DNA from 3 places in the Vibrio olivae genome. Region 1 is predicted to be linked to each of the others. Evidence: riboswitches for the same ligand, from Rfam matches in the RefSeq annotation. Region 1 holds a riboswitch; each other region holds the start of a gene.
The links. A riboswitch is a leader RNA that binds a small molecule or an ion and turns the genes downstream of it on or off. The one in region 1 is predicted to bind thiamine pyrophosphate.

Region 1 (4,427 bases):
ACGTCTGTGATTTGGGTATTTGTGTTGTAGTTATAATTGGTAGAGCAGCGGATTCCGCTAATCCCTAACACCAGCGCGTGTGGGAGTTCGAATCTCCTCCACCCCTGCCATATTAAGAAGCCTCAGACTCGGCGTCCTCGCCGAAAGACTGGGGCTTTTTTATGCCTGTGATTTGGGTATTCGTGTCGTAGTTATAATTGGCAGAACCGCGGATTCCGCTAATCCCTAAAATCAGCGCGTATTGGAAGTTTGAATCTTCCCATGCCTTCCGCAATTAAGAAGCCTCGTTCGAAACAGCGGGGCTTTTTTACATCTGTAGTTTGGCGTTTTCGTTTCTATGTATGCACTGCATAGCTGCGTATTCGATAAGCACAGGTTTGCAACTGACCCTTCCGAACCGTTGTCCTCTTTGTCTAGGTCATTGTTATTCATCTCCTACGTTGTTGGTCATTTACAGGAAGGTTTCTATACCGCAGTACGATAATTTTATTCGCCTAATGAATTGATTAAGCATTCTCCTTGCGGTTTAGTTACAATTCTTAACTCCTCCGAGCATAATGGACTTGCTATGAAACTTTCTCGTCGTCGATTTATTCAGTCATCATTTGCTTTTACTGCGTTATCTGTGCTGCCAGCTTGTAGTGTTAATCGAAGTTATGATCAACAAGGACGCCCGGTTTATGACCTTACTGCAATGCCTTCCAAAGCTGAGCTGGTACCTGGTTATCAGACATCGATTTTAGGCTTTAATGGACAAATTCCAGCACCGACGATTCGTTGTAAGCAAGGTCAGAAAGTGACGATACGTTTTACCAATTTACTTTCGGAGCCGACAACTATTCACTGGCACGGACTTCGAATTCCAATTGAAATGGATGGTGTGCCGTTTCTGAGTCAGCCCCCTATTATGCCGGGTGAAACCTTTGTCTATGAGTTTACGCCGCCGGATGCGGGTACCTTTTGGTATCACCCTCATATGAATAGTGTGGTTCAACTTGGTAAAGGCCTCGTCGGGCTAATTATTGTTGATGAAGCTTCTCCCGTTAAGTTTGAGGAAGATCATCAAGTCATGGTTAAGCATTGGCATGTTGACCCGCAGGGCGAATGGAAGGATTTGATGATCCCCCGTTTAAGTGCTCGTATGGGAACTCCAGGCGAGTGGGGGACGGTCAATGGTTCACATAACCCGAGCTATTCGTTACAAGAGAATGCGACAACGCGTGTACGCATTGCCAACGTTGATAATACATTAACTTACCCGATTCGACTCGAAGGCGTTGATGCATGGGTTATTGCTATTGATGGCAACCCAGTGAAACGTCCTTATCCGCTCTCAGAGCACAAAGTTGGTCCTGGCATGAGGGTTGATGTGGGGTTTATCGCTCCTCAAGCTGGAGAGCGTGTTTACGTGCGATATATGAAAGGTAAGTTTCCTTTCCCTCTTTGTGAGTTTCAGTGCGTAAAATCTAATTTGTCTCCAGCGAATGTGCTGCCCCGTTTGCCATTGAACCCAATACCTCAAATCGATTTGGATAACGCCCAGCAAATTGATTTTGTCTTTGAATGGCAGGGGGCGGTGACGCCCGTCGATGACACTGGAAAGGCCTCTCCAACTTTTTGGTTGATCAATAAGCGAGCCTGGAATGGGATGAGCGAAAATAGTATCCCAGCTGCTTTAGCGTCTTTGCAGCGCGGAAAGACTTATATTTTTAATTTGAAAAATGTTACTCAGTATCATCACCCTATACATCTTCATGGTCATACGTTTACCGTACTTGAATTGGATGGTGTGAAACTAGATGAACCCTTTCATACTGATACCGTTTTGCTTGGAAAGAACGGAAGTGCAAAAGCAGCCTTTGTTGCAGATAATCCAGGTCGTTGGATGTATCACTGTCATGTCATTGAACATTTAAAAACGGGGTTAATGGGATACATTGAAGTTACGTGACTCCTGTAACTTTTTAAAAATATTAAATTAATAGGGAAAAGTATCGTACTTTTCTTATAACTTATTTTTTAAAACTATCTATAAAATCCCGTCTTGGGTTATAAGGGAAATATCTATGGGACAATCGGCTATTTTGGGCTTCATTGCGCTTGGTGGAGCGCTTGGTGCTTGTTCACGCTATCTAATTTCTGAGTTTTGTATTTTTCTATTTGGACGCGGTTTTCCTTACGGAACATTAACCGTCAATGTGCTTGGTTCTTTCGTTATGGGTCTGATCATGGCTCTGTTCCAAAAAGAACTACTGGCAGTTGAACCTTGGCGTCAAATCATTGGATTGGGTTTTCTTGGCGCGTTAACCACGTTCTCTACGTTCTCTATGGATAATGTCATTTTGTTGCAACAAGGGGCGTTTTTTAAAATGGGGTTAAACGTGATTCTCAACGTAGTGCTCAGCATTTCTGCTGCTTGGGTTGGGTTTCAAATCTTGACTAAGAGCTAAATTAATACCACACCGCTTGGTTTTGTCATTTCATTTACCTATAATCGATTTACTTGTCGGAGTGCCATATGGCTGAGACCGTTTATTCGGGATCCGTTGAACCTGATCTGGTTAGTACCAGCGAAGGGAACAGGAGAAGATATTTTCGTCAGATGAAGTCGTACTGACTTTCCTATCCAATGATCGTACAACGTATTTTTCGTCGGCGATCCCTCTTGTTGCATCTTTCCGTCAAGCATTTTTATTCTTCATTAATAGGAAAAATGCTATGTCGAGTCGAAAGCAATCTAGGCTAGAAGCCAAACAGTTTATAGATACACTATCTGTCCAGTTATACCCCAATTCAAATAAAGTTTACGTCTCCGGAAACTTGACCAATGTACACGTACCGATGCGTGAAATTTGTCTGGCTGACAGTTTGGTTGGTGGAACGAAACAAGCACCAATCTATGAGCCCAATGAGCCTATTCGTGTCTATGATACTTCTGGTGTTTATACCGACCCAAGCCACCAAATCGACCTATATTCGGGCTTACCTAAGTTACGGCAAACTTGGATTGATCAGCGTTGTGATACTGAAAAGCTCGCCCACGTTAGCTCTCAATACACGCGCGAGCGTTTAGATGACCAAACGCTGGATGAGCTTCGTTATGGTCATTTGCCTGAGGTTCGTCGCGCTAAGTCCGGCCTATGTGTCACACAGCTTCATTATGCTCGCCGCGGTATTATCACACCAGAAATGGAATTCATCGCTATTCGTGAAAATATGGGCAGAGCACACTATCGTGATGAGGCTCTGAACCAGCAGCACCCAGGGCAAAGTTTTGGAGCCCACTTACCAAATGATATTACGGCTGAATTTGTCCGTGACGAAGTGGCAAAAGGGCGTGCGATTATCCCTTCAAATATTAATCACCCTGAGTCTGAACCAATGATCATTGGTCGAAATTTTTTGGTTAAAGTAAACGCCAATATTGGCAATTCTTCTGTGTCATCGTCGATTGAGGAAGAGGTCGAAAAGCTGATATGGGCTACTCGATGGGGAGCTGATACGGTGATGGATTTATCAACCGGTCGCAATATCCATGAAACCCGTGAATGGATATTGCGTAACAGCCCGGTTCCGATTGGAACCGTGCCCATGTATCAGGCGCTAGAAAAGGTTAATGGTATTGCAGAAAACTTAAATTGGAATGTGATGCGCGATACCTTAATTGAGCAAGCAGAGCAGGGTGTCGATTACTTTACGATTCATGCTGGTGTTCTATTGCGCTACGTACCTATGACCGCAAAAAGAGTGACAGGTATTGTTTCTCGAGGCGGCTCTATTATTGCGAAATGGTGTTTAGCTCATCATCAAGAGAGCTTTCTTTATACTCATTTCCGAGAGATTTGCCAGATTTGTGCTCAGTATGATGTCGCTTTGTCTTTGGGGGATGGTTTGAGACCCGGTTCAGTGGCTGATGCTAATGACGAAGCTCAATTTGCCGAACTGAGAACGCTTGGTGAGCTGACGAAAATTGCTTGGGAATATGATGTTCAGGTTATTATCGAGGGGCCGGGGCATATTCCAATGCAGATGATTAAAGAGAATATGGATCAGCAACTAGAGCACTGCCATGAAGCTCCATTCTATACGCTAGGACCATTAACAACAGATATTGCACCAGGCTATGACCACATTACCTCCGGTATTGGTGCTGCCTTAATTGGATGGTACGGGTGCGCTATGCTTTGCTACGTAACGCCCAAAGAACACTTGGGATTACCGAATAAGCAAGATGTTAAAACCGGCTTAATTACCTATAAGTTGGCTGCACATGCTGCGGATCTTGCGAAAGGTCACCCTGGAGCTCAAATACGCGATAACGCTTTATCCAAAGCTCGGTTTGAATTTCGCTGGCAAGATCAATTCAATTTATCACTCGACCCCGATACGGCACGTGAATTTCATGACGAAACGTTGCCACAAGAATC
Region 2 (4,427 bases), on a different contig from region 1:
GACATTGAAAATGACCCATTCTTGTATGTACTGAACACGCAAACCAAAAGTGCCAAGAAACTGTGTAAACACAGCACATCTTGGGACGTACTTGATGGCGACCGTCAAATCACGCATCCACACCCATCATTCACTCCAGGTGATGACGGCGTCTTATTTACCAGTGACTTTGAAGGTGTACCAGCGGTATACATTGCCGACTTACCGGCGGAATTTAAAGCCTAATTTTCATCTGCTGCATAAACACAAAAACCCTCGCAATCGAGGGTTTTTTTATTGTTTTTACTTTTGCTTAATGGCTTGCTTTAAGCCACTGCTGCTTTACATGGCCTGGCATTTTGGCCACCAGCCACTCACCCACGTTTGGCGTAAAGGTGACGACGGCCGCGACAAATACGATACCAGCGTACAAGTCTTCTGGTCGATGCATCCCCAACCAAACGCGGCTGTATGCAGCTAGTGTGGCCCATAGGACAACCACACTGGCCAAAATAAAGCGCTGCTGACGAACAAATATCGCGCCAAAGAACGCCAAACAAAGCGCCGCAAAGACGGTATGACCAGAAGGCAAAGAATAGTTCATTTCTTGATACCAGTGACGAAGGCGCCACTCACTGACTTTATCCACCACCTGATCGAGTATTGCCAATTGCTGACTAGAGCCAAGCTTGTAAAAGTGCTCAGGATTGGGCAACAACAACTCATGCGTAAGCAATTCGGTATAAGGCCTTGGGCTTTCAAGCAACTCTTTGAGCACATTCTTACCAAAGTAAGCGATCATAAAAATAACCGTAAATTGGACAATGTATTTAAAAATCTCTGTTCGATTCAGTGGTTGCTTATACAGAGAAAGCGCACTTAAAATCACGATGGTTAGCCACAGGCCGCGCTGACCAGCGGAATCTGTAATGGTGCTGATGATCCAACCCGAAGTTGCATCAACAGACCCAAGCAAGTCGGTGACAGGTAAAGAACGAGCGAAAGGAGCCAACACCAATGCCATGGCTGCCAGCAAAATCAGCTCGACTTTTTTGTTAATAATGTTGAGCTTTCTCATCAACCGCCTTAACGTCTGTAAACATATAACCCACTTCGATGTTAGTGAGTCATGTTCTTACATGCATCAAGTTTGTGTCAAATTGCTGAAAGATAACTGCTCAAAATACCGCCACCATCCAAAGCCATTACCAGCCCAAACCGCGTACAATGATGGGCTAAAAAAAGTGTTGAACCGGCCCTCTTCCTTGGCCAACGTTTAGTTCATTTGCTGATACAATTGCTTGAGTTATATAGTTTTTGGCTCGTTTTATCGCCTCAGGTAACCGTTCGCCTTGTGCTAAATAGGAGGCCACTGCGGAAGAGAGTGTGCAGCCTGTTCCGTGAGTATGACGAGTGATAATACGCGGCGCATCAAATACCTGTCGGTGCTGGGCACTGAATAACCAATCACGAGATAGGGCAGAGTCTTGACGATGCCCGCCTTTGAGTAACACCGCCTGAGCTCCAAGCTTCAATAAAGCCCGTTGCTGGTCATCGCTTGGTGACTCATCAAAACACTCACCGGTTAACACCTCCGCTTCGGGTAAGTTTGGAGTAATAAGATCCGCAACAGGAAATAAACACTCTTTTAATGTCTCTACAGCCAAAGGTGATTGCAAACGATCGCCAGACGTGGCGACCATAACCGGATCAACGACACAATAGCGCGGCTGATAATCCGCAATACGCTTCGCTACAGCTTCAATCACTGGTGCATCACTTAGCATACCGACTTTGATCGCAATAACGTTAAGATCACTGAATACGGCATCGAGCTGACTTTCAATCGTCTCAACGGGTACAGGCAGAATCGCATTAACGGCTCGTGTATTTTGTGAGGTAATGGCGGTAATCACCGAACACGCATAGCTACCCGTGGCACTGATGGCCTTAATATCGGCTTGAATCCCGGCTCCGCCGCTGCAGTCTGAACCGGCGATGGTAAGAACGATGGGGGTAGAGTGTGGGCTAAGTTGGTCTTGCATGGAATCTCCAAATACAAGACGTAAAGGAACGCACTGAGCGACAGCAAAGCTACGAAATGGCTTTACCACCGCGTAATAGTTCCCTACGTCAGTACTAACTGAATCAGGTTCAACGGGTCTCGCTAACGCGATCTCAGCTCAAATGAGCTCCCCGACTATCTGCCACGATGGTAACAAGCTTTTAGCCTCTGGGAAATGCAATAATCAACAATTTAAGCGCCACACAAACACGACTTACAACTTTTGTATCAAGTAAAAAATTTCTCCTATATTGAAAGGGGCACCGCATGAATAAGGAGAATGATAGTGAACCATGCGCCTTTGATATCTCGCCTGAATGAGTTACCTAGAATTCAAAAAGTCCTACAAGAGCTGCTTGATATGGTCAATCAGGATAACGTCGACTTTAAACGTCTCGCCGAAAAACTGGCCATGGATCAGGTGCTCTCGGCTCGCCTGCTTCGCATGGCAAATTCCGCGTATTTTGGTGGTAACCGCACGGTAACATCGGTCAATGAGGCATTAATTCGCGTCGGAACAGGGCCAGTAAAAACATTGGTTGTTGCATCCGTCCTTTCCAGCGCATTTCCGCACCTTGAAACCCTGAATATGGAAGAGTATTGGTCAGATATCTTTGAAGTGTCGGTGATCGCGAGTAAAATTGCGGCTTGTGTGAAAATGGATGTCGATGAAACTTTTACAACGGGAATTCTGCATAATATCGGAGAGCTGATGATCCATGCCTTGGTACCAGAACAGGCACTTGTCATCAATAGCAAAGTCATGAATGGCCAGGATGCAATTTCAGCACAAGAAGAAATATTGGATGTATCAAGCGCCGAACTTGGCGCGTTACTGGCAAAAAACTGGAAGTTTCCCAAAGAAATGGTCGATGCAATTGAACATTTCCCCGATCCACGGGAAGCAGATATTTCGCCTAAATTGGCTTCCATCATTCATCTTGCTAAAGATATTCATCTCAATTGGGATCATTTCAGTAGCGATGACCAGAAATCGGTTTACCTTGCAGAACACACCGATTCTCGCCTACTCAATATCTCTGCCACTTTTAAAGAGGTTGTCGATAAATTCCGCGGCAGTGGTCGCGAACTTGCCAACCAGATGCTTGCCGTATAATATCATCAGCCCGCTCAGTCGTAGCGGGTTGCTCGTTTCAGTCACCTTCCATTCTTCAATACCGAGTTAAGCTTGAAAAAAGTACGCTTCACCTCCATATAAAGAGTGTCGTATTTGTTTCATAATTCGACGTTATAGTGATTTTACCATTGAGTGGGACGAGATAAACTCGAAGACAAGATGTCACTTTTTTGAAGCATCGTCTGAAATATAAGCTTTAAATGCTTGTTTCTGAACTCTAATGGAAAAAACTGGTCTATACTGTGGATATTGTGGTTTAAGCCATGTAACGTGACTTAAAGAAGGTCGGCTTAAATCCAATCAACCTTCCGATCTTATCATGATTCGGTTTCTCGCTCACAGTTGAGCCAGAGGTCGATTGAACTGCGTTAGAAACTTAGGCGTAGCGTCAATCAAAACAAACTAGCTGTTATTAACGCAAAGACAATAATAAGCCGCTCTTGAGGAGCGTCGTTGTAATAGTGAGGTATTTATTATGAAAAAAACTAGAAAAGCTCAGTTGCATCGTATTCGAATTCAATATTGGAAAGACTCGAATAAAAACACGGGCAACAAACCCCAATAACCCTGATAAGGGTAAAAAAAGTAAGCTGGCTGAAACGCCAGCTTTTTGCATTTAAGGGACTGAGAAAATCACTCCATCACTCACTATCATTACGAGACAAACGCGTACACAACTCATCGAGAATTTGTTTGGTGTATTTTGAATACCAATCTTTATCTCTTAGTCCAGTCAATTGGATAGCTCTTACTTTTTTGGACTCGAGACAGTGTGCAATCATACGAATCACCATATCTACGTCCAATTTTTTGTCGCTCTCCCAATCCACAGATTTCGACAATGACGATAAATCGATATCGACAATAATGTCATCACAGCGCGACAAATAGGTTGTTAACTGATGCTTAAGCTGCTGCCGATGACGAAAATCACACTCTCGCTGCAATAGCCAGTTACATCCTAAATCTTCAGCATATTCAAACGTTTTTATGTCTTGAGTCGAGTCATCAATCCCCAAGCACATTAACCGACATTCATTGTAACGCGAGAGCGCAAAATGAAAGGCGCTCCCCAATTCTAGATTTAACGCTGGCTTAAGCTGAAAAGAAGGACCGACACTAACAATACCGATATCACGATTTTGCCCAACAAATTCAGGCAACAAGCTAAGTACGCCTTCATGAGTGTTGCTGACAACAATCGGTAAATGCTGTTGACTCACTAAACTCTCAAGCTTTTGAGCA
Region 3 (4,427 bases), on a different contig from region 1:
GGCTCCATGGAATGCCAATAGAGTGATCAAAGCGACTCGCTTTTCTGATGTGTATGGGGATAATGGGCAGGTTATTGAGACTTTTCACAGGGTTAAATCTATGCATATTCATATCTTGGGTATTTGTGGCACTTTTATGGGGGGCGCGGCGGTACTAGCACGTCAGCTTGGGCATAAAGTCACAGGGTCAGATGCCAATGTTTATCCACCCATGAGTACCCTTTTAGAGTCTCAAGGTATTGAAATTATTGAAGGGTTTGATCCTTCTCAGCTCGACCCTCAACCGGACCTTGTCGTCATTGGTAATGCGATGAGTCGAGGAAATCCGTGTGTTGAGCATGTTCTCAATACCAATATTCGTTACACCTCTGGCCCGCAGTGGCTGCAGGAATTTTTACTCCATGACCGCTGGGTACTGGCTGTGGCAGGCACCCATGGTAAAACCACCACCTCGAGTATGTTGGCTTGGATTTTAGAAGATTGCGGTTATCAACCCGGTTTCTTAGTCGGGGGGGTACTGGGTAACTTCGGTGTATCGGCGCGTCTTGGCGAAAGTATGTTTTTTGTCGTGGAAGCGGATGAATATGACAGTGCTTTTTTCGATAAGCGGTCTAAGTTTGTGCACTACCACCCTCGCACTCTTGTGACAAATAACCTTGAGTTCGATCATGCCGACATTTTTGATGATCTTGAAGCGATCAAGCGGCAATTCCACCACTTAATTCGAACTGTTCCTGGTAATGGTCGCATTCTCATGCCGCAAAAAGACGTGGCGTTACAAGATGTTTTAAGTCGTGGTTGCTGGAGTGAGACCGAAACCAGTGGTGAGCAAGGGGATTGGCGAGCCGAGAAGATCACCAAAGAGGGTTCGCGGTTTGATGTTTATCTCAGTAATGAGAAAGTGGGACAGGTGAATTGGCATTTGGTGGGAGATCATAACGTGGATAATGCACTGATGGCGATCGCTGCGGCGCGTCATGTTGGTGTAACGCCAGAACTCGCGTGTGACGCACTGGGACGCTTTATCAATACTAAACGTCGTCTTGAGCTGAAAGGGGAAGTCAATGGGGTTACCTTGTACGATGATTTCGCCCATCACCCAACCGCCATTGAACTGACTTTGGATGGTTTACGTAACAAGGTGGGGGATAAAAAAATCATTGCGGTGGTTGAGCCTCGCTCAGCAACGATGAAGCGTGGAGTTCACAAAGACACGCTGGCCGCTTCGCTCGCTAAAGCGGATAGCGTATTTTTATTCCAGCCTAATAACATTGAGTGGTCAGTGAAAGATGTTGCTGAAAGTTGCTTACAGCCCGCCTTCGTTGGTCACCAGATTGATGATTTTGTCGCGGATATTGTGCGCCATGCTCACCCGGGGGACCAAATATTGGTAATGAGTAACGGTGGGTTTGAAGGTATTCATGACAAGCTGTTAACGCAATTAGCAACCGCACACGGATGAGTTCTATGACAGATTCAAAACGCATCACTTTGGCATGGACAGGCGCATCCGGTGCGCCTTATGGTCTGCGCTTGCTTGAAAGCTTACTCGCTGCTGATTATACCGTCTACTTGCTGATTTCATCTGCTGCGCGAGTCGTACTCGCCACCGAGCATCAGTTGCAATTGCCAGCTAACCCTGAAGCCGCGCAAAAGTTGTTGGTCGACCATTTTCAGTGTGATGCTCAGCAATTGGTGGTTTGTGGCAAAGAGGATTGGTTCTCCCCTGTCGCGTCCGGCTCTGCGGCGCCAAAACGGATGGTGGTATGCCCATGTTCGGCGGGTAGTGTGGCCTCAATCGCCCATGGCATGTCCGATAACTTGATTGAACGCGCCGCTGATGTCGTGATTAAAGAGAAAGGTCAGCTGGTGCTGGTTGTGCGCGAAACGCCATTTTCAGCGATTCACCTTGAAAACATGCTGACACTCGCAAAGCGTGGCGTCACCATTATGCCGGCCGCCCCTGGTTTTTATCATCAGCCAACCAGTATCGAAGACTTGGTTGATTTTATGGTGGCTCGAGTGCTGGACCATCTTGGTATTGAGCAAGGTCTCGTACCACGTTGGGGGTATGATCAACGCAGTTAATGGCTGCACTTATAGCCATTTCAGACATTAACCTTTACAATGCCGTTTCAACTCATCGGGGGGCTCATCATTCAAAGATGAATGACGCTGAGATCAAAGCTTGCTTTGGGACCCGTAAACCTGAACCAGATAATGCTGGCGTAGGAATTGAGTCTGGATACCTGCAAGTAACGCAACCCAACCTCAAGCCTGTGCCGCTCAAACAAGAGAGCGAGCCGTGAAACACGTAAAATATACCCTTCTTACTAGTATCTTGGTGGCGACTGCTGCCGTGTCTAATTCTGCGAACGCAGCGGATAACACATTAACCATTTATACCTATGATTCCTTTGCTTCAGATTGGGGGCCTGGCCCTAAAATCGAACAAGCATTTGAGGCTAAATGCGGGTGTGATGTTAACTTTGTCACGCTGGATGATGGGGTATCGATTCTCAACCGATTACGCCTTGAAGGTAGCAGTACTAAAGCGGATATTGTGTTGGGGCTCGATAATAATTTAATGAGTGAAGCCAAATCGACAGGGTTGCTAGCCAAACATTCAGTTGATACTCAAGCTGTTACGGTTCCAAATGGTTGGAATGACGAGGTGTTCGTTCCCTATGATTATGGTTATTTCGCGTTTGTGTACAATAAAACTCAGCTCTCCAATCCGCCTACGAGCCTCAAAGAATTGGTCGAAAAGCGTGATGATCTCAAGATCATTTATCAAGATCCGCGAACGTCAACACCAGGACAGGGGCTGCTTTTATGGATGAAATCGGTTTATGGAGATCAATCCCCGGCGGCTTGGCAGCAACTTGCTCAAAAAACCGTAACAGTAACCAAAGGCTGGTCTGAAGCTTACTCTATGTTTTTAGAGGGCGAGGCGGATATGGTGCTTTCCTATACCACCTCACCAGCTTATCATCTAATCGCGGAGCAAGATGATCATTACGCTGCCGCAAATTTTAGTGAAGGACATTACACTCAAGTTGAAGTGGCAGCGAAGGTGGCGAGCAGTGCACATCCACAGCTTGCCGATCAATTTATGGCGTTTATTCTCAGCCCTGAATTTCAAGGTGTGATTCCTACGACCAACTGGATGTATCCCGCGATGGATGTCGCGCTACCCGAAGGATTTTCGAGCTTAACGATACCGAGCAAAGCGCTGAGTTTCAGTGATCAGCAAGTTGCAGAAAAACGTAAAGCTTGGATTCGTGAATGGCGTAATGCGCTCACTCAATAGGCGTCGCTTTGAACTCAACACCTAAAATCGGTATCGGCGTTGCTTTTGTCATTGCAGCGCTGGTGATCGCTGCGCTTAGTGCGCTGTTAATGCGCGCGCCGCTCGGCGATATTAGCTTCTTATGGCAAGACAGCTATTATCGCCACGTGACGCAATTCAGTTTCTATCAAGCTTTCCTCTCGATGCTGCTTAGTGTGGGCGGGGCCTTGCCTGTCGCTTTGGCGTTATCACGGCGTCACTTCGCGGCGAAGAGCTGGATCATAAAAATATTTGGCACCACGCTGGTGATGCCAGTGTTGGTTGGCGTTTTTGGTCTATTAGCGATTTACGGCAACAGTGGTCTTGTGGCCAAGTGGCTTGAGCATTTCGATTTCACTCTGCCTTTTTCTATTTATGGCCTCGGCGGGATTCTACTCGCCCACGTGTTTTTTAATTTGCCCTACGCGACGCGCCTGTTATATCAATCGTTGGAAACCATACCCGGTGAACAGCATAAGTTATGCGCGCATTTGGGCATGTCAGCATGGGATAAATTCAAATGGGTTGAGTGGCCGCGGCTAAGGCAGCAATTACCTTCGGTATGTGGGTTGGTATTTATGCTGTGCTTTACCAGTTTCGCGACGGTGATGGCGCTCGGCGGAGGCCCCAAATCTACGACCATTGAATTGGCCATTTATCAAGCGATTAAGTTTGATTTTGACTTACAAAGTGGCGCACTCCTTGCGATGTGGCAAATGCTTTTATGTGGCACCTTAGCCTTGAGTATTCAGCGTTTTGCTAAGCCTTTACCAATCAACGGTATCAGCTATCGTCAAACCCAGTTTAAAGGGCGAGAGTCTATGTTGGTGAGAGTTTGGGATATGGGAGTCATCACAATAACGGTGATATTTGTTTTTTCACCTCTGCTGATGGTGTTTATCAGTGGCATCAACTCGGCATTTTTCAAAGTATTGGCAGATAGCGAGTTTTGGTCTGCACTTGGTGCATCACTACAAGTGGCCGTCATGTCGAGTGGCTTAGCATTAAGTGCGGGCATCGCCATTTTATCCACCAGTCGTCGCTGGCGTGTGCAAGACAAAAACCGTCGAGCAAACGGCATTGAGATGCTGGGGGC

Region 2: linked by a shared signal. The riboswitch ahead of thiD (bifunctional hydroxymethylpyrimidine kinase/phosphomethylpyrimidine kinase) and the one ahead of thiC (phosphomethylpyrimidine synthase ThiC) in region 1 are both predicted to bind thiamine pyrophosphate.
Region 3: linked by a shared signal. The riboswitch ahead of thiB (thiamine ABC transporter substrate binding subunit) and the one ahead of thiC (phosphomethylpyrimidine synthase ThiC) in region 1 are both predicted to bind thiamine pyrophosphate.

What each region holds. Positions count from the first base shown of each region.
Region 1 is NZ_JBHMEP010000011.1:277-4,703, forward strand. Features, by position in the region: gene ACFFUV_RS20210 (multicopper oxidase family protein) at 569-1,951, shown strand; gene crcB (fluoride efflux transporter CrcB) at 2,067-2,450, shown strand; TPP riboswitch at 2,498-2,596, shown strand; gene thiC (phosphomethylpyrimidine synthase ThiC) at 2,719-4,427, shown strand, end outside.
Region 2 is NZ_JBHMEP010000002.1:279,075-283,501, forward strand. Features, by position in the region: gene ACFFUV_RS11100 (oligogalacturonate lyase family protein) at 1-225, shown strand, start outside; gene ACFFUV_RS11105 (phosphatase PAP2 family protein) at 293-1,057, opposite strand; gene thiD (bifunctional hydroxymethylpyrimidine kinase/phosphomethylpyrimidine kinase) at 1,215-2,024, opposite strand; TPP riboswitch at 2,088-2,188, opposite strand; gene ACFFUV_RS11115 (HDOD domain-containing protein) at 2,325-3,161, shown strand; gene ACFFUV_RS11120 (arginase family protein) at 3,824-4,427, opposite strand, start outside.
Region 3 is NZ_JBHMEP010000014.1:39,765-44,191, reverse strand. Features, by position in the region: gene mpl (UDP-N-acetylmuramate:L-alanyl-gamma-D-glutamyl-meso-diaminopimelate ligase) at 101-1,462, shown strand; gene ACFFUV_RS21680 (flavin prenyltransferase UbiX) at 1,468-2,088, shown strand; TPP riboswitch at 2,135-2,252, shown strand; gene thiB (thiamine ABC transporter substrate binding subunit) at 2,306-3,313, shown strand; gene thiP (thiamine/thiamine pyrophosphate ABC transporter permease ThiP) at 3,322-4,427, shown strand, end outside.